4 regions of the Leisingera sp. ANG-S5 genome follow, and region 4 is predicted to be linked to each of the others. Evidence: riboswitches for the same ligand, from Rfam matches in the RefSeq annotation. Region 4 holds a riboswitch; each other region holds the start of a gene.

Region 1 (5,748 bases), on a different contig from region 4:
ACCCGGACCAAGGTGCTGGCCGCTGAACGCCATGCGGACCACTGGGTGATCACCCTGCAGGATCAGGCCAGCGGCGAAACCCATCAGCGCCGCGCGAAAATGCTGATTAACGCGGGCGGGCCCTGGGTCGCCGATGTGCTGCATCAGAAGCTGGGCCAGAACAGCCGCGAGAACATCCGCCTGGTGCGCGGCAGCCATATCGTGGTGCCGAAACTGTTTGACCACGGGCGCTGCTACTTCTTCCAGGGAACCGACGGGCGGATCATCTTTGCCATTCCCTATGAGGAAGACTTCACCCTCATCGGCACAACGGACAGCGACCACTCCGATCCGGACACCGCGCCGGAATGCACCGCAAAGGAGCAGGACTACCTGATTGATTTTGCATCAGGATATTTCAATCAGCCGCTCAAGCGCGAGGATATTGTCTGGACCTATTCCGGCGTGCGCCCGCTTTATGACGACGGCGCCAGCTCTGCCACCGCGGCGACCCGCGAATATGTGCTGACACTGGATCAGGCACAGGCGCCCCTCTTGAATGTCTTCGGCGGCAAAATCACCACCTACCGCAAACTGGCCGAAGCGGCGCTGGCGAAAATCGGCGAGGTTTTCCCGCAGCTGCCCGCGGACTGGACCGCAGGCGTGGCCCTGCCCGGCGGCGATTTTGCGGTGGCGGATGTGGAAAAGCTGCGCGGCAAACTCGCGGCGGACTATCCGTTCCTTTCGCCCTATTGGACCCGCCGCCTGATCCGCGCCTATGGCACCGAGGCCTGGGCGGTTCTGGGCGAGGCCAAATCCGCGGCTGATATGGGGCAGGACTTCGGGGCGACGATCACCGCGCGGGAACTGGACTGGGCAATTGCCCGCGAATGGGTACGGACCGGAGACGACTACCTTTGGCGGCGCACCAAGCTGGGACTGCGGCTGGATGAAGCCCAGCGCGCCGCGGTGGATGCCTATATTCAAGGCAAGGCACAAACGCTCGCAGCATAACGCGAAGGGCAGCGCCCGTCCCGTCCCACTGGGGCGGGACGGGCGCTGCCCGGCCTTCGGCCAGGCGAAAGACCTTTGTGAGCTTCTTAAAACTCCACGCCCTTTTGCGCTTTCACGCCGGCGCGGAACGGGTGTTTGATCTGGCCCATCTCGGTCACCAGATCGGCGATCTCGATCAGCTCCTCCTTGGCGTTCCTGCCGGTCAGCACCACATGGGTCATCGGCGGCTTCTGCTCCACCAGGAACTCCAGCACCTCCTCCAGATCCAGATACTCATAACGCAGCGCGATGTTGATCTCGTCCAGCAGCACCATGGTATTGCGCTCGTCCAGGATCATCTCCTTGGCCTTCTCCCAGCCCTTCTGGGCGGCGGCGATGTCGCGCGCCTTGTCCTGGGTTTCCCAAGTGAACCCCTCGCCCATCGCATAGAACTGGCACAGATCGCTGAAGTTCTCCTCGATCAGGGTGCGCTCGCCGGTCTGCCAGGCGCCCTTGATGAACTGCACCACCGCAGATGGCATCCCATGGGCGATACAGCGCATGATCATGCCGAAGCCGGACGAGGACTTGCCCTTGCCCGGACCGGTGTGAACGATGATCAGGCCCTTCTCGCCCTCCTTGGTCTTCATCATCCGGTCGCGCGCGGCCTTCTTCTTGGCCATCTTTGAGGCGTGACGGGCGGCTTCTTCTTCTGAAATGCCGGTTTCGGACTTTTCGCTCATGGGGGCTCTCCAGCTGTTTGACCCCATGTCTTGACAAAGAAGCCCGCCATAGCGCAAGGGGGTTCAGCTGGTTCCTGTGAAAACAGGCGAAGAGGGAATGTGAAGGCCTTGCCAAGGCTCAAGCACAGCCGCCCCCGCGACCGTGACCGGATGAGGCCGCCATGCCACTGGGAATACGTCCCGGGAAGGCAGGATGGCCGGCAAGGCCTGAGCGCCTTGGCATCCGCAAGCCGGGAGACCTGCCAGCTAGAGAGAGATCAACGGGCAGACGGGGTGTTCTGCGACCGGGTGAGGGACTGGCACGACACAGTTCCTTTCTGGCCATCCCGCACGCCCTGCCGCGACAGGAGACGCGCTGATGGCTGACGATATGGCAGGCAAGACTGCCAGCACCCAGGGACCGGTCACGCTGACCGTTTGCCTCACCTGCCGCCGCGAGGGCGCCGACCCGGAGGCCGCCCGCCCCGGCGCCATCCTGCACGCAGCCCTGGAAGAAGCCGGAATGCCCGAAGGCGTTCGCCTGCGCGGCGTCGAATGCCTGTCCTCCTGCAAGCGCGGCTGCGCCGTGGCCTTGGTCGGCGGCGAAGAACGCTGGACCTATGTCTACGGCGACCTCGACCCGGACCAGCACGTCCCCGAAATTCTGGAAGGCGCCGCAGCCTATGCCGCCACCGCCGACGGTGTTGTGCCGTGGCGCGAGCGCCCGCAGACCTTCCGCAAGCAATCCGTTGCCCGCATCCCGCCGGCCAAGTTCTTCTCCGAGGAGTAAACATGAGCGACCTCAACAAGATCCCCGTCACCGTCATCACCGGCTTCCTCGGTGCGGGCAAGACCACCCTGATCCGCCACCTGATGCAGAACCCGCAGGGCAAGCGCCTGGCGGTTGTGGTCAATGAATTCGGCACCGCCGGTGTGGACGGCGACATCCTGAAATCCTGCGCCGATGAAAATTGCCCGGCGGAGAACATCATGGAGCTGGCCAACGGCTGCATCTGCTGCACCGTGGCGGATGACTTCATCCCCACCATCGAACAACTGATGGACCTGCCGGAAAAGCCCGATCACATCGTGATCGAGACCTCCGGTCTGGCGCTGCCCAAGCCGCTGCTCAAGGCCTTCGACTGGCCCGCCATCCGCTCCCGTATCACCGTGGACGGCGTGATTGCGCTGGCCGATGCCGAGGCCGTCGCCAAGGGCCAGTTCGCCCCCGATCTGGACGCGGTTGCCGCCCAGCGCGAAGCAGATGAGAGCCTGGACCACGAAACCCCGCTGTCGGAAGTCTTCGAAGACCAGGTCTCCTGCGCCGACATCGTGCTGCTGTCCAAGGCCGACCTGGCCGGCGACGCAGGCGTCGAGAAGGCCCGCGCGGTGATCGAGGCAGAAGCGCCGCGCAAGCTGCCGATCCTGCCGATGAGCGAAGGCGTCATCGACCCGCGCATCATCCTGGGCCTGAACGCCGCTGCCGAAGACGATCTGGAGGCCCGCCCCAGCCACCACGACGGCCACCACGACCACGAGCATGACGATTTTGAAAGCATCGTTGTCGAAATGGGCGAAGTCTCCGACCCGGAAGCGCTGCAGAATGCTATCGTGAAACTCGCCCGCGAGCGCAATATCCTGCGCGTCAAAGGCTATGTCGCGGTGGAGGGAAAACCGATGCGGATGCTGGTTCAGGCCGTGGGCGAGCGCCTGCGCGCCCAGTATGATCAGCCCTGGGGTGCGCAGCCGCGCAAGACCGCCCTGGTGGTCATCGCCGAGCATGACGACATCGACGAACAGGCCATCCGCGCCGAGCTGGGGGCCTGAAGCTGATGCCCCAAGGCGAAACTTCAAACGTTTCGCCCGGCGGTAACGCCGGGCAGCGCCCGACCTCCCACACGGGAGGGCGCTTCGCTTCCTCCCGAGGCCGGGCACTGCCCTCTGCTCTTCTTTCCGAAAGGGCCTGACCCATGCACGTCGTCTTCCGCGAAAGCCACGGCCTTGACGAGACCGACACCCCGCAAGACCTCGGGCAGACGCCCGCGGACCTTGTGGTGCTGTCCTTCTCCGACAGCGACCTCGGCGCCTTTGCGGCGGGCTGGCACCGCGCGGACGGCAAACTGCCCAGCTTGCGCCTCGCCAACCTGGTGGCGCTCAAGCACCCGTTGTCGGTCGACGTCTACGCGGAACAGACGCTGGAAGGCGCCAAGGGCGTCCTCGTCCGCCTGATTGGCGGCGAAAGCTACTGGTCCTACGGTCTCGCCACCCTGCAGGACCTTGCCCGGCGCAAGGGCTTCGCGCTGGCAATCCTGCCAGCAGACGGCCGCGAGGATGCGCGGCTGGATGAGCTGTCCACCCTGCCAGTCTCCACCCTGCGCCGCCTGCAATCCCTGTGCGACGCCGGCGGCGCCGTCGCTGCTCAGGCGGCGCTTGCACAGCTTTCGCTGGCGGCCGGTCTCTACGCAGGCCCGGTTCTGGGCCTCAAGACCACACCCGAACACGGCTTCTACGACCCAGCTAAAGGCGTGCTTGCGGACCTGCCGCCGCAGGACAAACCGCTGGTGCTGGTGAGCTTCTACCGTTCCTACCTCACCGCTGCCGACACCGCCCCGGTGGATGCCATGATCGAGGAGCTCCGCGCCCGCGGCTATGCGGCCTATGGCGCCTTTGCCGCCAGCCTCAAGGCGCCCACTGCCGCGGACTGGCTGCGCGAAAAACTGCCCTCGCTGAGCCCGGCAGCCATCATCAACGCCACTGCGTTTTCCGCCCAAGGCACCGACGGCAGCGCCTCGCCGCTCTCCGCCACCGGCTGCCCGGTGTTCCAGGTCGCCCTCTCCACCGCACGCAAGAAAGACTGGGCCGAGGCAGACCGCGGCCTTTCCCCCGCTGACCTCGCCATGCACGTGGTGCTGCCCGAGGTCGACGGACGCATCTTTGCCGGCGTCGTCAGCTTCAAGTCGCCGGGCAAGAAAGACCCGGACCTGCAATATTCCCGCTTCGCCCACCGGGCTGATGCAGACCGCATCAAATCTGCCGTGGACCGCGTGGAAGGCTGGCTGCGCCTCGCCAAACTGCCGAATGCGGACAAGCGTCTGGCCCTGATCCTGTCCACCTATCCCGGCCGCGACCACAACCTGGCCCATGCCGTCGGCCTCGACGCGCTGGCCTCCTGCGACGAGATCCTGCACGAACTGGCGGCCCAGGGCTACGCCGTCGAAGCGCTGGAAAACACCGGTCTGCGGCTGATGGAGGAAACACTCAGCGTCCCGCTGGAGGACTACCGCCAGGCCCTCTCCACGCTGCCGCAAGACCTGCAAAACACCCTGACTGAGGCTTGGGGCAGCCCGGAAGAAGACGCCGATTGCCGCGACGGCGCCTTTCACTTCAAGGCCTTGCGGGCAGGTAACGCCCTGATCGCCCTGCAGCCCGAACGCGGCGAAGTGAAAACTCGCGTCGATGATTACCACGACCTCGACCGCACCCCGCGCCATGCCTATGTCGCCTTTTACCTGTGGCTGCGCGACCAAACCGACGCCCTCGTGCACATCGGCGCCCACGGCACCCTGGAATGGCTGCCGGGCAAGGCAGTCGCCCTCTCCGGCGCCTGCTGGCCCGAGGTGCTGACCGGCCCGCTGCCCGTCGCCTACCCGTTCATCGTCAACGACCCGGGCGAGGCCGCCCAGGCCAAACGCCGCATCGGCGCCGTGACCATCGGCCACTTGCCGCCGCCGCTGGCGCAGACCAACCTGCCCGAGGGCATGGCGCGGCTCGAAAGCCTGCTGGATGAATACTCCACCGCAGACGGCCTGGACCCGGCCCGCCGCGACCGGCTGATCGGCGACATCCGGGCAGAGGCGCAAGGCACCGGCGTCGAAGCCGACCTTGGCCTGACGCCGGATACGTCACCGGCTGAGGCAATCACCCGCATCGACGCCTTTGTCTGCGACATCAAGGAAAGCCAGTACGGCGAGGGTCTGCACATCTTTGGCACCGGCCAATGCGGGGCAGAGGAGCGCGCCGGGCTGATCGCCGCGTTGGACGGCAAGATCGTCAC
Region 2 (5,748 bases), on a different contig from region 4:
TGTAGGAGACCGAGGCCAGCTGGCCGGGTGCCGCAAGCAGCATCGCCAGCTGGTCGGTGCAGAGGTTCATCGACACCACGCGTGACGGCCCGGCAAAGGCGCCGGTGGCGGCCCACAAAAGGGCCAGGGCTATGCCGGGCAGCCAGCACATGGATCAGAACGAGGCCCGCACGCCGACATAGGCGGCGCGGCCGCGTTTGGCGTAGCCCCAGACGTCCGCGTAGTCCTCGTCAAACAGGTTGGTGACACGCCCGGTCAGCACCACGTTATCCGTCAGCTCATACTCAGCAGCCACATCAACGGTGGTGTAATCCGGCAGCTCAGCTGTGGCAAAGGAGCCAAAGAACTGGCTGTCCCAATTACCTGCCACATGCCGGATGTCCGCGGTGACAGAGCCGCGGCCATTGAAAGTATCCAGTGTGGCACTCAGCAGAAGCTCGTGCTCCGGGCGGCGGATCTCGACCGAGCCATCGGGGTTGGTGGCGTCCAGATAGGTGTAGCACAGACGCAGATCGAGGTATTCGCTGGCTTCCAGGCTTGCTGCCAGCTCAACACCCTTGCGGTCGCTGTCACCGGCTTGGTTGCGGTAGGAGAACGTGGTTGCGTTCACCATGTAGCTCTCGATCTCGCCTGTCAGCGTCTCGTCGAAATAGGTCACATCAACCAGGCCGCGCCCTTGAAGGAACGGCACCTCAATCCCGAAATCGAAGCTGCGATTTTCCTCCGGCTGCAAGTTCGGATTGCCGAGATAGGTGGTGGAGCCGAATGTGCTGTTGGCAAACAGCTCAAAGTAAGAGGGGTTCACAACACCGGTTCCAGCCGAGCTGTGCAGGCGCACACCGCTGTCTGCAAAAGTGTAAGAAGCACTGGCGGTCCAGCTGGTGGCGTCTTCGAATACGCTGTTGTTGTCGTGGCGCACCCCGAGCTGCAGGTCCAGGCCGTTGGCAAAGCTGCCGCGGTATTCCAGGGCAATCGAATTGGTTTCGCGCGCAAAGGCCGGGTTGGAACTGCTGGAGTCCTTTTCCCATTCCAGCATCGCGTTAAGAAGGTGGTCTGCTTGATCCGCTAACTGCCCGTCCAGGCCGAAGCTCAGCAGGTACTTTGCTGCTTCCGTTTTGGTCTCGGTCGGGGTGCCGCCATTGAAGGACCGGTCAAAGTCAGTGCGTTCGATTGACAGGCGGTGTTTCAGGCGGCCGCCCAATGTGTCCAGTTCAGCATAGACTTGCGCCAGTTGCTCATCCCGGTCACTGAATTGCGTCGGATCATCCACGACATAGCTAGCCGCATCCGTTGCGGTGAAGGAGGTGCGGTCGCTGTCATAGCGTTCATCCGACGTGCGGAAGTTGAAGCCAAGTTTCAGCCGGTCGGTGACCAGGTAGTCGCCTTTCAATTGCAGTGTATTGCGGCGGATGCCGTCTTCTTCACCGCCATCGCCCGAGGTGTCATAGCCGTCGTCATTGTCATGGGCGAAGCTGAAGGCGATACCGCCGCGCTCGGTCCGCGACGAAACTCGGGCCGAGGCCCGGTAGCCGTCGGACCCCGCTTCCGCGCTGCCGCCGTATTCCGTGCCGATGCCACCGGACTTGGTGATGATGTTGATCACACCGGCGGAGGCGTTGGAGCCGTAGAACACCGACTGCGGGCCGCGCAGGACTTCGATCCGCTCGATATTGGCAGTGTCCAGGCCGGACAGAATGTACTCGCTGTCACCGCCCGAGGCTTCGACGCCGTCGATCAGGATCAGCGTGTGATTGGCTTCGGCACCGCGGATGCGGACCTGGGTAAAACTGTCGCCGGAGCCGTTCACCATCAGGCCGGGGACCGAACGCAGCGCGTCCCGGACGGTGGTGATACCGCGATCTTCGATTTCTTCGCTGGTCAGGACTGAGACTGAGCGGCCGTATTTTTGGGCCTCGACCGGCGTGAAGCCGCCGGAGACGATGATCTCCCCCAGATCGGTGACTTCTTCATCCTGAGCGGTTGCGATTACAGGGGCGGCGGCCAGGGCGGCGGCCAGGGACAGGCTTGCCTTGCGCATATTCCATTCCTCCCGGCCCACGCAGCAAGCACAGGCCAAGCGGCTGCCCATACCTGGCAGCATGTTCATAATTTTGGTCTTTGGAAGGCAATGCCCCCGCAGACGGTGAAAACTGCCACCACTACGGAAGGTCCGTTATCTTCGGCGCGCCCCGCACCGCGATAGGGTGATCATCCTGGCAGGTCTCCTGACTTGCGGGTCGAGGCTTTGCTGCGCCTTCCCGCCCCTTGGGGCAGTGGCATACCGCAGCATTGCTCTCCGCTCACAGTTGCGGGGGCAGTCACGGATTCGGCGCCTGTTGGCTACACCTCACCGTGTTCCCTTTTAACCGGGTGGTCTCCCAGCCGGACCAGAATGGTCGGGACTTAGGCAAACTGAACTTATTCTGTCAAGCGGGAGAATTCGCAACCTGAGTAGAAATGGCCTTGGGCTGGCATCCATATCGCCGAATTTGCCTTTCCAATTTTTCAAGTGACGATGATTGATTACGCATACAAAAAACTTCGAAAGGCAGCGGTGTTTCCCCGTTCCTCTGATAGGAACATGCCTGCCTATTGATCCCTGCAGCACTGCAGGAGAAAAACCATCGGCACCGGACGGCCAAGTGAACAGAACATGATTCTCTTGACTCAGAAATTCCGGTTTGCCATTCAGCCAAGGTGACCGGTTCCGCGAGTGTTTCAATGCGCAGCGGAAGAAATAGGGAACACGGTGCGGCGTACCCAAAAGGGACCAAATCCGTGACTGCCCCCGCAACTGTGAGCGGTGAGTGACGCTGAATACGCCACTGGGAACATCCCCGGGAAGGCCAGCCGAGCCAGGACCCGCGAGTCAGGAGACCTGCCGGACACGGGGACTGAGGCTCCGCTTGCGGGGTTACTGCCCTTTTCCACCGGACGCCGGGGTGCGCGTCTGGCGCGTGTGCCGTTCAGGCGTTTCCGTGCCGCTACTCCCCGTTGTTCATTCCTGATTGCAGGTGCGCCTGTATCGTCGAATGAGGACGAAATGAAACTGAACTACCTGGCCGCTGCTCTGGCCGTTTCCCTGCCGGTTACCGCTTCGGCGCATTTCCAGCTGAACTACACTGAACAAGCGCTGATCGAAAAGCCCGGCGACGTGCCGATGGGCCTGGTGTTCTGGCACCCGATGGCCAACGGCCATGCGATGGACATGGGCAAGCCGGAAGAGTTTTTCATGATCCACAAAGGTGAAAAGACCGACCTGTCGGACCGCCTGGAACCCGCCACCTTCAAAGGGGCTGAAAACGAAGCTTCGGCTTACAAGGCCTCGGTCCCGGTCAAGCGGTCCGGCGACTATGTCGTGGTGACGGTCCCTTCGCCTTACTACGAGGAAAGTGAAGACATCTATATCCAGCAGATCTCCAAGGTCGTGCTGAACCGCAACACGCTGCCCACAGACTGGGACCAGCCGGCTGGCCTGGCGACCGAGATCCTGCCGCTGAACAAGCCCTATAACGTCATCGTAGGCTCCACCTTTTCCGGTCAGGTTTTGGCGGACGGCAAGCCGGTTCCGGGTGCCGAGATCGAAGTCGAGTTCATGGCGTCGGAGCCGGATCTGGAAAAATTCTCAACCACTGATCCCACCGTGGGTGAGATGCCGGGCGGCGCAATTGTTGCCATCGCCGACCAGAACGGCGTTTTTTCCTTTGGCATTCCGAAAGCAGGCTACTGGGGCTTTGCGGCACTCGGGTCCGGTCCGGCGACCGAGCACGACGGCAAGGAACTCAGCCAGGATGCTGTTCTGTGGATCCACGCAGAAGAGCTGAAGTGAAAGTAGACCGATGCATATCGTAGACGGCGCACTGTCGAACCCGGTTGTGATCGGCGGCGCGGTTGCCGCCGTCGGCGGTATTGCCATGGGTCTGCGCAACCTGCCGCTGGAGCGAATTCCTGCGGCAGGTGTTCTTTCGGCCAGTTTCTTTGTGGCCTCCTTGATCCATGTCCCGATCGGGCCCAGTTCGGTTCACCTGATCCTGAACGGGCTTGCCGGGCTGGTGCTGGGCTGGGCCGCATTCCCGGCTTTGTTTGTCGGGCTGCTGTTGCAGGCGGTCTTCTTTGGCTTCGGCGGGCTGACCGTGCTGGGCGTGAATGCGGTGAATATTGCCCTGCCTGCTGTTCTGGTCGGCCTGATGTTCCGGCCGCTGGTGGCGCGCGGCTCGCCGCTGCAAGGGGCGATCTGGGGCGGCATTGGCGGCGGTGCAGCAATTGCCCTCACGACCCTCGCAGTTGCAGTATCGCTGATGCTGTCCGGTGACGAGTTCATCCTTGCCGCCAAGCTTGTGTTCTTTTCCCATATCCCGGTGATGCTGATCGAGGCGCTGTTGTCCGGCGCCGCCATTTTCCTGGCCCGGCGGGTGAAACCCGAACTGTTTGCTGACACGAAAGGAAGCCTGGCATGATCCGCTCCTGCGTTCTGATCCTCACCCTGCTGGCACCGCTGCCGGCATTGGCGCACAATGTGATCTCTGCGGTGTTTCCATCGGGGTCGGACATTGAGGGCGAGGTCGGCTTTTCCAATGGTGATATGGCTCCGGACTTGCTGATCGAGGTTTTTGACGAAGCTGGCGGCAAACTGGGTGAAACCAGGACCGACGCTGACGGCTTCTTCCTGTTCACCCCGGCAGAACCGGTGACGCATATCTTCCGCGGTGATCTGGGCGCGGGCCATGTTGCTGAAATGATGATGGATGCGGCGGACGTCGCGCAGATCCTGGGCCAAAGCCCCAGCAAAGCAACGTCTGCAGCGGCCAGCTCCGCAGCAATCACTCCGGCCTACACGGCTGCCGGCTTGTCCGATCAGACCCGCGCTGAGCTTGCCACCATGATGCGCAACGAGTTGCGCCCGCTGCGCCTGGAGCTTACCGCGTTTAAGAACAAGTCGGATTTCCAATCCGTGCTTGGCGGCATCGGCTACATCTTTGGTCTTTTTGGTCTGGGCTTCTACATCGCCGCACGGCGCAGGATCGGTGGCAAAGCATGACTTATGTCCTGACTGGCGATGAAAAACCGCTCAGCGGCATCGGTGCCTTCCGCGCCAAGGTCACCGCGCTTGACCCGCGGATGCGCATCGTAATGACCGCGGTCTATGCCGTTGTGGTGGTCTCCCTTAGCAACCTTTGGGTGCTGTCAGCTGCGCTTGGCCTGTCGATGTGGCTACTGGCTTTCTCCGGGCTGCCGCCCCGGAAGACGCTGAAGCGGATGGCGATGATGGACAGTTTCATCATCTTCATGCTGGTGCTGCTGCCGTTCACTGTTCCGGGCACCCCAGTCCTTTCTGTTTGGGGGCTGGAGGCGAGCTGGGAAGGCCTGCGGCGCGCGGCCGAGATTGCCCTGACCGCAAATGCCGTCATCCTGGCGGTCATGACGCTGGCCGGGTCCATGGAGCCCGTGACGATGGGACATGCTCTCTTTGCCCTCAAGACGCCGGAGCGGCTGGTGCATCTGATGATGTTCACTATCCGCTACATCGATGTCCTGCGCGAGGAATACCAGCGCCTGAGCACCTCGATGAAGCTGCGCGGCTTCCGCCCCGGCACCAACTGGCACACCTACCGCAGCTACGGCTATCTGGTGGGGATGATGCTGGTGCGCGCCATTGAACGGTCGGAACGCATTCTGGCGGCGATGAAATGCCGGGGCTTCTCCGGCCGTATCATCCTCCTGGAAGACTTCCGCCTGCGCAGGGCGGAC
Region 3 (5,748 bases), on a different contig from region 4:
CAGCGATTGGCAGCCGCAGGACCTGGACCAGGATGCGCTCAACAGCTTTGCCGACGCCAGCGAGCAGCAGCATCCTGAGCTGCCGGACACACATGTCTTTGCAGAGCTGCGCCGGATCATGACCCGCCTCACCCCGCTGGAGGCGGAACTGTCCGCCACCGCCAAGGCGCTCCTCGCCTGGCACCGCAGCCACCGGTTCTGCGCCTGCTGCGGCGCGTCCAGTGACATGGCGCAGGCTGGATGGCAGCGCGTCTGCCCGTCCTGCAAGGCCCCGCATTTCCCGCGCACCGACCCGGTGGTGATCATGCTGATCACCCATGGCGACAGCGTCCTGATGGGCCGCTCCCCCGGTTGGCCTGAAGGCATGTACTCGCTGCTGGCAGGCTTCGTCGAGCCGGGCGAGACGCTGGAGGCCGCGGTGCGCCGCGAAGTGCTGGAGGAAACCGGCGTGCGGGTCGGCCCGGTCAGCTACCTGTCCAGCCAGCCCTGGGCCTTTCCGATGTCGCTGATGTTCGGCTGCGCAGGCGAGGCGCTGAGCCGTGAGATCACCATAGACCCGGAAGAGATCGAGGACGCCATGTGGATCAGCCGCCAGGAGATGATGACCGTCTTTGCAGGCGAACACCCGGTTCTGAAACCCGCACGCGAAGGCGCAATTGCGCAGTTTTTGATCAAGAACTGGCTTGCAGACACGCTGGACTAAGGCGCATATTTGCCGGAAACGGCACCGACCCCAAGCCGCAGACGAGGCAGGCGAACATGGAATTTCACAGCAAGGAAGACATCGAAGCCCCGATTGCAGAGGTGTTTGCGGCGATCTCCGACTTCGGCACGCTGGAGCGGTCTGCCCTGCGGCGCGGCATCGAGCTGCAGCGCACCGGTGACCCTGCCCATCCGGAAAACGGCCTGGCCTGGGACCTGTCCTTCAGCTTCCGCGGCAAACCGCGCGCGATCAAGCTGACGATGGCCTCTTACACGCCGCCGTCGGGCATGGCGCTGGATGGCAGCGGCAGCGGGGTTGACGGGCGGATGGAAGTCGAGCTGCTGGCGCTGTCGCCGCAACGGACCCGGATGTCGGTCCGGCTCAAGCTGTCGCCCACCACCCTGACAGGGCGCTTGCTGGTGCAATCGCTGAAACTGGCGCGCAGCAACCTCAATCGCCGCTTCAAACTGCGGTTGGCGGATTATGCCCGCTTGACTGAAGAGCGTCTGAGCCGGACAGCCTGAGGAAGCCCCGGTCAGGCCTGCGGCAGCAGCCGCGGCCACAGCGCGGCATTGGCGCGGGCAAAGGCGCCCAGATGGCCGATTTTCTGGACGCCGGCCTGCTGCGGATCCAGCACAATCCGGCGCTGCGGCACATCTCCATAGGCATCGCCCAGCCGCCAGACCGCTAGCGGCGGCACCACGTCGTCATCCGCCATCGCAAACAGATCCACCGGGATGCCGGTTTCCGCCCAGCGGGGCTGCGGCAGCGTGGTGCCGGTCTCCGGCAGGTAGCTGCCCGGCGTGGTGCACCAGCGCCGCCACTGCCAGTAGACACCAGCCGGCAAGTCGGCCCCGAACCCCACCGCGCGCCCGGGCAGATAGCCCAAGGCACGGACCAGCGCCGGCACATGGCCGAACCAGAAGGCCAGCGCCAGCGCGCGGTAGGGCCAGGGATGATCGTGGTGATGCACCAAGCCGCCCGCAACCACGATCATGCGGGCGACGTCCGTCAGGCCTTCCTGCAGGGGCATCAGCATCGCCCCCAGAGAATGGCCAATCACATACATCGGCACGCCCGCATAGTGCCGCTGCATTTCTGTCCGGGCGGCTGGCTGATCCGCCAGCGCCCAATCACCCATGGTGGCCTGTGACCGGCGCGGGTGCATGCGCGCCGAGGCCCCGAAGTCCCGGTAATCGTAGGTTAGGCAAGCCATCTGCCGCTCTGCCGCCAGCCAGCGCGCGAAATGCCGGTAGTAGCCCTGCGGCACCCCGGTTGCGCCATTCAGCACCACCGCTGCCCTGGCAGGTCCCGCAGGGTGATAGAGCCGCCCGGCCAGCACCGCGTCACCAGCGGCAAAGCGCACGCCCTCCACCCGGACATCCGCGGCGTGTTCTGAATGGCTGTCGAGCATGGCACCCTCCTAGACCGATTGGTCTATTCCACCTCTGGACCAATCGGTCTAATGCTGTCAACCTGCCGTCATGACTGACGTGACGACACCCTCTGCCGCCCCGGACGGCCCCGTCCCAACCCGCGAGCGGCTGCTGCGGGCGGCCGCCGGCCTGTTCCGCAACAAGGGCTACAGCGGCACCGGCCTGGCCGAATTGCTGGCAGCGGCGGAGGCGCCGAAGGGCTCGCTCTACCACCATTTCCCGAACGGCAAATCCGATCTGGCCCTGGCAGCGGCGGACTGGGCGTCGGAGCAGATGCTGGTGCTGATCGACGCGTCTTTCACTCCTGCCCCGACGTTTCAGGAAGGCGCCAAGACGGTCTGTTACAAACTGGCGAAACTCTTTGACAAACAGGGCAAATGGAGCGGCTGCCCGGTCTCCGCCACCCTGTTCGAGGGGCCGGAGAACGAGGCCTTCCACCAGCACGCCGCCAAACTGTTTGAGGGCTGGATCACTGAAACCGCGGCCCACGCCCAGCGCCTCGGCCTGGCCGAGGCAGAGGCCCGCGCGGCTGCTGAGAATTTCTATATCCTGCTGCAGGGCGGCTGGCAGCTGGCCCGGGTGCGGCGCGATTCGGATGTGATCCGGGGGCTGCACCTTCAGATGCACAGGCCCCTCCCCGCCCATGTGCAGCCGCAGAAAAACGATTGACGACTCGAGGCGGAAGCCGCTACCGCTTGTGTCGATGGTTCCCGCGCCACAGAATCTTGTGTCCGGGATGAAAAGGGAACACGGTGCGGCCCTGCCCAGCGCAAGGCCAATTCCGCGACTGCCCCCGCAACTGTAAGCGGCGAGCGACCCCGATAGAGCCACTGGCCCCCAAAGAGGCCGGGAAGGATCGGGAAAGCTGCGACCCGCAAGTCAGGAGACCTGCCATCGAATGTGAAACTCGAACCCGGGCGGGGTGTCCGGACAGGGTCTGATGGCACCGCGGGGCTCCCGCTTTCTCATCCGGTCTCCTGTCCCCGAACCCCCGCACTACGCGCGGAGGGCGCAAACATGATGTGGACGGACAAGACGCATTTCTATGCGGCAACGGATTGCAAATACCTGGGGCGACCCTGCCCGGCGGCAGAGCGGATGATCGCCAAACTGGCCGAGGCGATGACCAAGGCCAAGCCGCTGACCCAGGAAGATTTCGAAATCACCGGCACCAGCGCGCTGGACGGATGCCCGCGCAACTGCCCGGCGCAGTTCGTGGCCAGCCACGACCGGATCCGGCTGTTCTGCGGTGTCGGAGAAGAGGCCCCGCGCGAGGGGCTGGACCGGTTTGCCGATGCGATCCTCGGCCGCGACGGCACCGGTTTTGCCGCCTCAAAACTGGACGCCCGCCCCTGCGCACTGATGGAGGCGCTGCCGAAAACGGCAGAGGCGCATCAGGCAGAGCAGATGCTGGCGCTTTAGGCCAGCAGTCAGGGCACAGAAACAAGGTTCGGCAGGCCGCACTGAGCTGCCGCCTTATTGCGGCCGGAACCCCGCGGAACGACCGGCGTAGGCCCATTCCATCTGAGCCTGCGTCTCCACCGCGCAGGGGCGCACGGCCCGCAGCCGGGCCAGCGCCTGCGCGGGATCTTCGCCGCTTTCAATCATCAGCCGCAGCACCGCCATGCCGGAGCGGCCACAGCCGCCTTTGCAATGCACCAGCACCCGGCCGCCGCCCTCCAGCGCCATTCGCGCCGAAGCGCTGGCCTTGGGCCATTTCATTGCCACCTGCCGGGATGGCACGTCGAAATCCGGCACAGGCAGATGCACCCAGCGGCAGGCCATGCTTTGAATGTCGCAGCCCAGCCGGTGACTGCCCGCTGCCGCGTGTTCCTCAGCCGTGGTCATGGAGATCACGAGCCCGGGTTTCCAGGCATTGATCCGGCCCATGTCGCCAGGGTAGTCGCCGCCCTTGCCAGGCAAGGGGCACAGCGCCAGCATCCCGCCCGCGACGGGCACCTCGTATATGGAAATGTTCACAGGCACAGGCATCTCTTGCGCCGCAGTCCCAGAGACTTCGTCAGATCGCATGCCGCCTCCTCGCGTTGCGTTCCAATTCCCACTCCCGCCCAGGGTCTTGCAAGGGGATTCTAACCGCCAAACCCGCCAAATCCAAAACCTTTTCTTGGCTGCCCGGCAGCAGCCCATCAGCGGTGGACGAACCGGCTGCGCTTGAATACCCTGCGCGGAACGCGGGACACCCGCACATCGAATCCGGCACGAGACATCATGAACGATACCCCCAGCGGCACCACCCCTTCCCAATACCAGGTTCTGGCCCGCAAATACCGGCCAGAGACCTTTGCCGATCTGGTGGGCCAGGACGCCATGGTGCGGACGCTGAAAAACGCCTTTGCCGCCGACCGGATTGCCCAGGCCTTCATCATGACCGGCATCCGCGGCACCGGTAAGACCACCACCGCCCGGATCATCGCCAAGGGTATGAACTGCGTCGGCGAGGACGGCCAGGGCGGCCCCACCACCGATCCTTGCGGCAAATGCGAGCATTGCACAGCGATCATGGAAGGCCGCCATGTGGACGTGATGGAGATGGACGCGGCCTCGCGCACTGGCGTCAATGACATCCGCGAGATCATCGACTCGGTGCAGTACCGCGCCGCTTCGGCCCGCTACAAGATCTACATCATCGACGAAGTTCACATGCTGTCGACCTCCGCCTTTAACGCGCTGTTGAAGACGCTGGAGGAGCCGCCCGCGCATGTGAAGTTCATCTTCGCCACTACGGAAATCCGCAAGGTGCCGGTGACGGTGCTGTCGCGTTGCCAGCGGTTCGACCTGCGCCGGATCGAGCCGGAGGTGATGATTGCCCTGTTGCGCAAGATCGCAACTGCCGAAGGCGCCGAAATAGCCGAGGACGCGCTGGCGCTGATCACCCGCGCTGCTGAGGGCTCTGCGCGGGATGCGACTTCGCTGCTGGATCAGGCGATTTCCCACGGCGCCGGCGAGACCACTGCCGATCAGGTGCGCGCCATGCTGGGTCTTGCAGACCGCGGCCGGGTGCTGGACCTGATGGACATGATCCTGCGCGGCGATGCGGCGGCGGCGCTGACAGAACTTTCGGGTCAGTATGCCGAGGGCGCCGACCCGCTGGCGGTGCTGCGCGATCTGGCGGAGATCACCCACTGGGTCTCAGTGGTGAAGATCACGCCTGATGCTGCCGAGGACCCCACCGTCAGCCCCGATGAGCGCGCCCGCGGCAAGGCAATGGCGGATGCGCTGGCGATGCGGGTGCTGACCCGCATGTGGCAGATGCTGCTGAAGGCGCTGGAAGAAGTGGCCGCCGCCCCCAACGCAATGATGGCGGCCGAAATGGCGGTGATCCGCCTGACCCATGTGGCTGACCTGCCCTCGCCTGAGGAGCTGATCCGCAAGCTGCAGGACACGCCCCCGCCGCCGCCCCCCGGGCCGGGCGGCCCCGGTGGCGGCATGCAGATGCAGGGAATGGGCGCCCAGGCGCTTGGCGGCACTGCGCCGCAAAGCGGCCCGGCGGGCGGCGCGCCCGGCGGCTCACCTGTGGCCCATGGCGGCGGCGGCACGGTGACAGCACTGGCGCCGCAGGTCAGCTCTGCCCTCGCCCGCTACCCGTCG
Region 4 (5,748 bases):
GTGTAATCCACCAGCAGGCAGAGAAGGGTGCGGGCCTCTGAGCCGGATACGCCTGCGGCGGTGATTTCCGCCTCGATCAGCCGGGTCAGCCCGGTCAGGGCAGGACCGATCAGGGACGGGTTTTCCAGGATGCATTTCGCAAGTTCCGGGTGCCGGGTCACCTGGGTGCAATAGCGGGTCATCAGGTCACGCAGCCGCAATTTGGGCGTTGCCGCTTCTGACGGTGCATCCGCGCCTTCAAATGCAATGGCGACGAGGGATGCAATCATCTCGTCCCTGGTGCCGGCGTGATGGGCAACGGCCATAGGGGTGACGCCAAGCGCCGCAGCCAGTGCCTTGAACGTGAGGGCCTTGCTGCCACCTTCGTCAAGCAGCTCCAAGGCTTTCTGCAGCACATCATCCTTGCTGAGGGTGCGGCTGCCCTTGGGCGGGCGACCCATGCGCGGGGGCATTGGTCAGGCCACCTGGAACGTGGTCTGGACCATGCCGGTGGGCAGGATGCGGGAGCTTGCCACCTTGAGGTCGATGTCCCGGTCCAGGCTGCCGAACAGGGGGATGCCGCTGCCGATCAGGATCGGAACCGTTGTGATGGTCAGATCGGCGATCAGCCCCTGGCGCAGGAAGGACTGCACCATCCGGCCGCCGTCGACATAGGCGCGGGTCCAGCCTTGCTCTTGCAGCTCCTGCATAAGGTCTGCGGGTGCGGCGGTGCTGAGGCGCACCTTGTCCTTCAGCTCTTCGGGAATGTCCTGTTCACTCAGGCTGTTGCTGAGGACCACAACCGGTTTGGTGTAGGGCCATTGGCCGAACCCCAGCACGGTGCGGAATGAGCCCGTCCCCATGACCAGCCCGTCTACGCTGTCCATGAAGGCGGCAAAACCGCCATCGTCATCTTCGGCATCGGGCTGTTTGAGCAGCCAGTCCAGCGAATGGTCCTGCCGGGCCACGAAGCCGTCGAGGCTGGTGGCGATGAAGACGTGGCCGGTGGTCATCGGATTCTCCTGCATATCATTTAACTATACGTCATATAGTTAAATGCAATTCGTGTTCCAAGGGGCCAGCGTAAGATTCGCTGCGTGCGAATCGATCTGCAGCGGCTGGCAGCGCCTAACCGCATGAAAGATAAGCGCTTGCCGCAAACGGGCTGGCGGATGCCGGTTTGAGATTCTGGACATCCCTGTCCCTGCAGGCATGGCAAACATGCATGTCTTTTTCCGGTTTTGGCGGGTCGGATTTGTCTCCGCCGGCGGCGCGGGATTCGGGCATTTTCCGCTTCAGCAAGGTGCCGCCCCTAGGGGTGGAGAATTGGGAAGCTGGTGAAATTCCGGCACTGCCCCCGCAACGGTGACCCCGGGCAAGGCATGGCAATAACCACTGAAGCAGCGGCTTCGGGAAGGTGCCAGGCCCCGCCGCCGAATGGCCCCGGGACAGTCCGGAAACCAGCCTTGCCCCGAAAACGTCAACCGCGGGCGGCGGCGGGGCGGTTGCAGGCGCGTGGCCTGCAATCTCTCTATCCATGCCCGCAGCCAAGCCAACCTGCCGCGGGGATGCGGCAAAGGAGAGAAGCAGATGCTTCACGACAGCGAAATTCTGGCCAAACTGGTCGCCCGTCAGAAAAACTATTCCCTGGAGCAGGCGTTCTATACCGATCCGGGCGTGCTGGATCTGGACATGCGCCAGATTTTCTACCGCGAATGGCTGTTTGCCATTCCGGCCTGCGAAATCCCGAAGGGTGGCAACTTCGTGACCCATCAAGTCGGCACCTATAACGTCATCATCGTGCGCGGCACCGATGGCGAGGTGCGGGCCTTCCACAACGCCTGCCGCCACCGCGGTTCGGTTGTGTGCAAGGCCAAGAAGGGCAATTCGCCCAAGCTGGTCTGCCCCTACCACCAGTGGACCTACGAGCTGGACGGCTCGCTGTTGTGGGCGCGCGACATGGGGCCGGATTTCGATGCCTCCAAACACGGGCTGAAGCCGGTGCATTGCCGCGACCTGGCCGGCCTGATCTACATCTGCCTGGCGGATGAGGCGCCGGATTTCGATGCCTTCGCCGCGGTTGCGCGTCCCTATCTGGAGCCGCATGACCTGGGCAACGCCAAGGTCGCCTTTGAAAGCTCAATCATCGAGAACGGCAACTGGAAGCTGGTCTGGGAGAACAACCGCGAGTGCTACCACTGCGGCGGCAACCACCCGTCGCTGTGCCGGACCTTCCCGGAAGATCCGTCGGTGACCGGCGTCGAGGGCGGTGAGACCCCGCCGCATCTGCAAAAGCATTTCGACCGGATCGAAGCGGCGGGCGTGCCGGCACAGTTCCAGATCGATGCGCGCGGCCAGTACCGGGTGGCGCGGATGCCACTGAACGAGGGCGCCGAGAGCTATACCATGGACGGCAAGGCGGCAGTGGCCAAGAAACTCGGCCGGGTGCCCTTTGCCGATGCCGGCACGCTCTTGAAGTTCCATTACCCGACCACCTGGAACCACTTCCTGCCAGATCATTCCATCGTGTTCCGGGTGACCCCGATCAGCCCGACCGAGACAGAAGTCACCACCAAGTGGCTGGTGCACAAGGACGCGGTGGAAGGTCAGGACTATGACCTGAAGCGGCTGACCGAGGTCTGGGTCGCCACCAACGACGAGGACCGCATCGTGGTAGAGGACAACCAGCGCGGCATCAACTCGCCCGCTTATGAGCCCGGTCCCTATTCGGAAGTGCAGGAGAGCGGCGTCATCCAGTTCTCCAACTGGTACGCCGACCATCTGACCCGCGCGCTGACCGGCCGCCACCTGATCGCGGCGGAGTAAGCGTATGGGACTGCAGGCCAACTTCGAGACGCTGGACGAAACCCTGGCGTGGAAGGACGACGAGATGCTGGAATGCGTCTCTGTCGTGCCGGAAGCGCCGAACACCGCCACCTTCAGCTTCCGCGCGCCTTCGGGCGCGTGGTTCAAATACCAGCCGGGCCAGTTCCTGACCCTGGAGCTGCCGGTGCCGGGGGAGACAGTCTGGCGGACCTATACGATCAGCTCCTCGCCGTCGCGGCCCTTGTCGATCTCAGTGACGGTGAAGGCGCAAGGAGACAGCATCGGCACCCGCTGGATGCTGGACAGCCTGAAACCGGGCATGTTCCTCAAGGCCTCCGGCCCGGCGGGCGTGTTCACCCTGCCCAAGCGCCCGAACGGCAAGTTCCTGTTCATCTCCGCAGGCTCCGGGATCACACCCAGCCTGTCGATGACCCAGTACCTGTTCGACCGCGGCCAATCGCCGGACGTCTGTTTCATCAACTGCGCCAAGCGCCCCAGCGAGATCATCGCCCGGCGCCAGCTTGAGGGCATGGCGGCGCGGGTGCCGGGCATCAAGCTGCACTTCGTTGTGGAGGAGGACGACCCCTATCAGGTCTGGACCGGCTACCGCGGGCAGCTCAATCAGATCATGCTGGGCCTGATCGCCGGTGACTACCTGGAGCGCGAGGTCTATTGCTGCGGGCCGGAGCCGTTCATGCAGGCGGTGCGCGACATGCTGAACGGTCTGGGCTTCGACATGGAGAACTACAACCAGGAAAGCTTTGGCGCGCCGGTGGAGACAGAGGCAGATGCGCCGGAGCTGGACGATGTTGTTCCGGCAGAAACCGCCGCCGCCGAGATCACTTTTGCAGCGTCGGGCGTCACCGCAACCTGCACCGAGACCGACACCGTGCTGGCAGTGGCCAAGGCGTCGGGCCTCAACATCCCGTCGGGATGCACCTTCGGCATTTGCGGCACCTGCAAGGTCAAGAAGACCGCAGGCGACGTGCATATGGTCCACAACGGCGGCATCTCGGAAGAGGACGTGGAGGCAGGGTATATCCTGGCCTGCTGCTCCAACCCGATTGGCCGGGTCGAAGTGGAAATCTGATCTGTCGGAGGGCCTCCCGCGGGCCCTCCGCTCCCTTCTGGTCCGGGCCTGCGGCGATAAAGGGATTGACGCCGCGCCCGTCCCTTGGTCAACACGGGGCCAAGCCTCATACCCCCGTTGCGACACAGGACCATCAGACCATGACTGCCAGCAAACGCATTGCCCTTTCCAGCGACCACGCCGCCATCGAGCTGCGCAAGGCCGTTGCCGCCCATATCGAAGCGCAGGGCTGGGAGGTCGAGGACATCGGCCCGCAAACCCCTGAGAGCACCCATTATCCCAAGCACGGCGCCGCCGCGGCACAGCTGGTGGCCTCTGGCGACTGCACTCTGGGCATTGTCCTGTGCGGCACCGGCCAGGGCATCATGATGGCGGCGAACAAGGTGAAGGGCATCCGCTGCGGTGTCTGCTCCGACACGTTTTCAGCCAAGATGATCCGTGCCCATAACAATGCCAACATGCTGTCGATCGGCGCCCGCGTGGTTGGTGAAGGGCTGGCGCTGGAAATCGTCGATGCCTTTCTGGGCACGGAATTCGAAGGCGGCCGCCACGGCACCCGCGTCGACATGATCAACGCGCTGGAAGACTGAGACCTGGCCCTCTCGCCCGGCAGCGCAGGGCCGCGTCCCGCTCAGTCTGCAAAAAGATAACTGGTCCCGGCAATTTGCCGGGACTGATCGCCGGACAGGTTCAGAAAGCCGCTGAGCTGGTCCGCGTTTTCCTCCACGCTGCTGCTCTCCCGTATTTCGTAGAGCTGGCCGAAGCCCGCATCGCGGATGCGGTCGTTTTCATGCAGGATGTCGTTGCGGATCGTTGGCAGCAGCCGTTCGAGCGTCAGCTGCGGCGTGCGTTCGCCTGCCAGTCCGACCCGGCGGGCATGGCCGATCAGGTAGTCGTCGCTGAAATCGCATTCGATGTGCAGAAAGCGGGTCGATGACCGGTCTGAATGGAAATCGTTCATCAGGTCGATGGCGCCGGGGTCCAGGCAGATGATCAGCTGATCGGATTCATAGTATTCGAACAGCATCCGCATCAACGCCCGGCGGTGACGGGTGCGTTTCATCAGCGCCGCCTGAATGCCGCCGAGGTCGGGCAGCGGGGTGTCTTCCTCGTTGAACAGGTATTCGATTGCCGGGATGTTGGTGACCTGCCGGATCTGTTCCAGCAGCCGCTTGGCGACATGCCATTTCTTGCAGACCACGATCAGCAGCTCGCGTTCACGGCCCAGGGTGCTTTCGGTTTCCCAGAACCTGGGCGCAAAGCGGCGACCGTCGCGCCCGCGCTGGGCCAGGAACTTGTAGAGGCTTCTGCCCTCGTTGGAGATCTGGAAGTCCACCCCCTGCGCCGCATAGAGCCGCCCGAGCCGCGACTTCAGCTCCTTGGCCTCGGGGCTGATTTTGCGGGCAAACAGAAAGTCCTGGCTGAGCAGCAGGTCATAGTGATCATTGTAGAAGTTCACCGGCATCCCGTAGTCGGTGAACATCAGGAAGGTGAGGGTGCGGGTTTCGATCTCCGCTTCCGGGATCAAGTGGCGCACCAGGGTTTGAAAGAAGGTCTCGTCCGGAATCCATGTGGTGCGGAAAAAGCGCATCACGTCGCGGCGCTTGCGGATGAAACCCAGGATCCATTCGACCGTGCGGCGGCGCAGGCACCACCACTGGCTGCCGATCTGCACCTGAATATCGGCGGGAATCTCCCGCTGCAGCCCCAGCCGCTTCTGCAGGCCGTGGCTCCAGTAAAACAGCTGCTTGTGCTTGCGCTCGTTGAAGAAGTGCCGGTAGATCAGCCGCTCCTCCTTCATGCCGGTCTTGATCCAGTCGCTTTCGAAGAAGTCGAAGCTCTCGATGAAATCC

What was found. Region 4 has a riboswitch for cobalamin ahead of RA25_RS15700 (aromatic ring-hydroxylating oxygenase subunit alpha). Riboswitches for the same ligand answer to the same signal wherever they lie in the genome.
Region 1: it holds a riboswitch for cobalamin, as region 4 does, so the genes downstream of both, RA25_RS14065 (DUF1636 family protein) here and RA25_RS15700 (aromatic ring-hydroxylating oxygenase subunit alpha) in region 4, are expected to answer to the same signal.
Region 2: it holds a riboswitch for cobalamin, as region 4 does, so the genes downstream of both, RA25_RS12130 (TonB-dependent receptor plug domain-containing protein) here and RA25_RS15700 (aromatic ring-hydroxylating oxygenase subunit alpha) in region 4, are expected to answer to the same signal.
Region 3: it holds a riboswitch for cobalamin, as region 4 does, so the genes downstream of both, RA25_RS04270 (hypothetical protein) here and RA25_RS15700 (aromatic ring-hydroxylating oxygenase subunit alpha) in region 4, are expected to answer to the same signal.

Annotation. Positions count from the first base shown of each region.
Region 1 is NZ_JWLH01000009.1:44,475-50,222, reverse strand. Features, by position in the region: gene glpD (glycerol-3-phosphate dehydrogenase) at 1-993, shown strand, start outside; gene cobO (cob(I)yrinic acid a,c-diamide adenosyltransferase) at 1,080-1,715, opposite strand; cobalamin riboswitch at 1,767-1,976, shown strand; gene RA25_RS14065 (DUF1636 family protein) at 2,074-2,484, shown strand; gene cobW (cobalamin biosynthesis protein CobW) at 2,487-3,521, shown strand; gene cobN (cobaltochelatase subunit CobN) at 3,665-5,748, shown strand, end outside.
Region 2 is NZ_JWLH01000007.1:29,969-35,716, forward strand. Features, by position in the region: gene RA25_RS12125 (ABC transporter substrate-binding protein) at 1-151, opposite strand, end outside; gene RA25_RS12130 (TonB-dependent receptor plug domain-containing protein) at 155-2,038, opposite strand; cobalamin riboswitch at 2,199-2,407, opposite strand; cobalamin riboswitch at 2,686-2,900, shown strand; gene RA25_RS12135 (DUF4198 domain-containing protein) at 3,044-3,829, shown strand; gene cbiM (cobalt transporter CbiM) at 3,840-4,457, shown strand; gene RA25_RS12145 (hypothetical protein) at 4,454-5,038, shown strand; gene cbiQ (cobalt ECF transporter T component CbiQ) at 5,035-5,748, shown strand, end outside.
Region 3 is NZ_JWLH01000002.1:141,115-146,862, reverse strand. Features, by position in the region: gene nudC (NAD(+) diphosphatase) at 1-703, shown strand, start outside; gene RA25_RS04285 (SRPBCC family protein) at 760-1,227, shown strand; gene RA25_RS04280 (alpha/beta hydrolase family protein) at 1,239-2,117, opposite strand; gene RA25_RS04275 (TetR/AcrR family transcriptional regulator) at 2,188-2,808, shown strand; cobalamin riboswitch at 2,827-3,049, shown strand; gene RA25_RS04270 (hypothetical protein) at 3,157-3,561, shown strand; gene RA25_RS04265 (protein-tyrosine phosphatase family protein) at 3,616-4,131, opposite strand; gene RA25_RS04260 (DNA polymerase III subunit gamma/tau) at 4,312-5,748, shown strand, end outside.
Region 4 is NZ_JWLH01000010.1:232,869-238,616, forward strand. Features, by position in the region: gene RA25_RS15690 (TetR/AcrR family transcriptional regulator) at 1-452, opposite strand, end outside; gene RA25_RS15695 (dihydrofolate reductase family protein) at 456-1,007, opposite strand; cobalamin riboswitch at 1,264-1,462, shown strand; gene RA25_RS15700 (aromatic ring-hydroxylating oxygenase subunit alpha) at 1,570-2,805, shown strand; gene RA25_RS15705 (hybrid-cluster NAD(P)-dependent oxidoreductase) at 2,810-3,895, shown strand; gene rpiB (ribose 5-phosphate isomerase B) at 4,036-4,485, shown strand; gene RA25_RS15715 (DUF5928 domain-containing protein) at 4,527-5,748, opposite strand, start outside.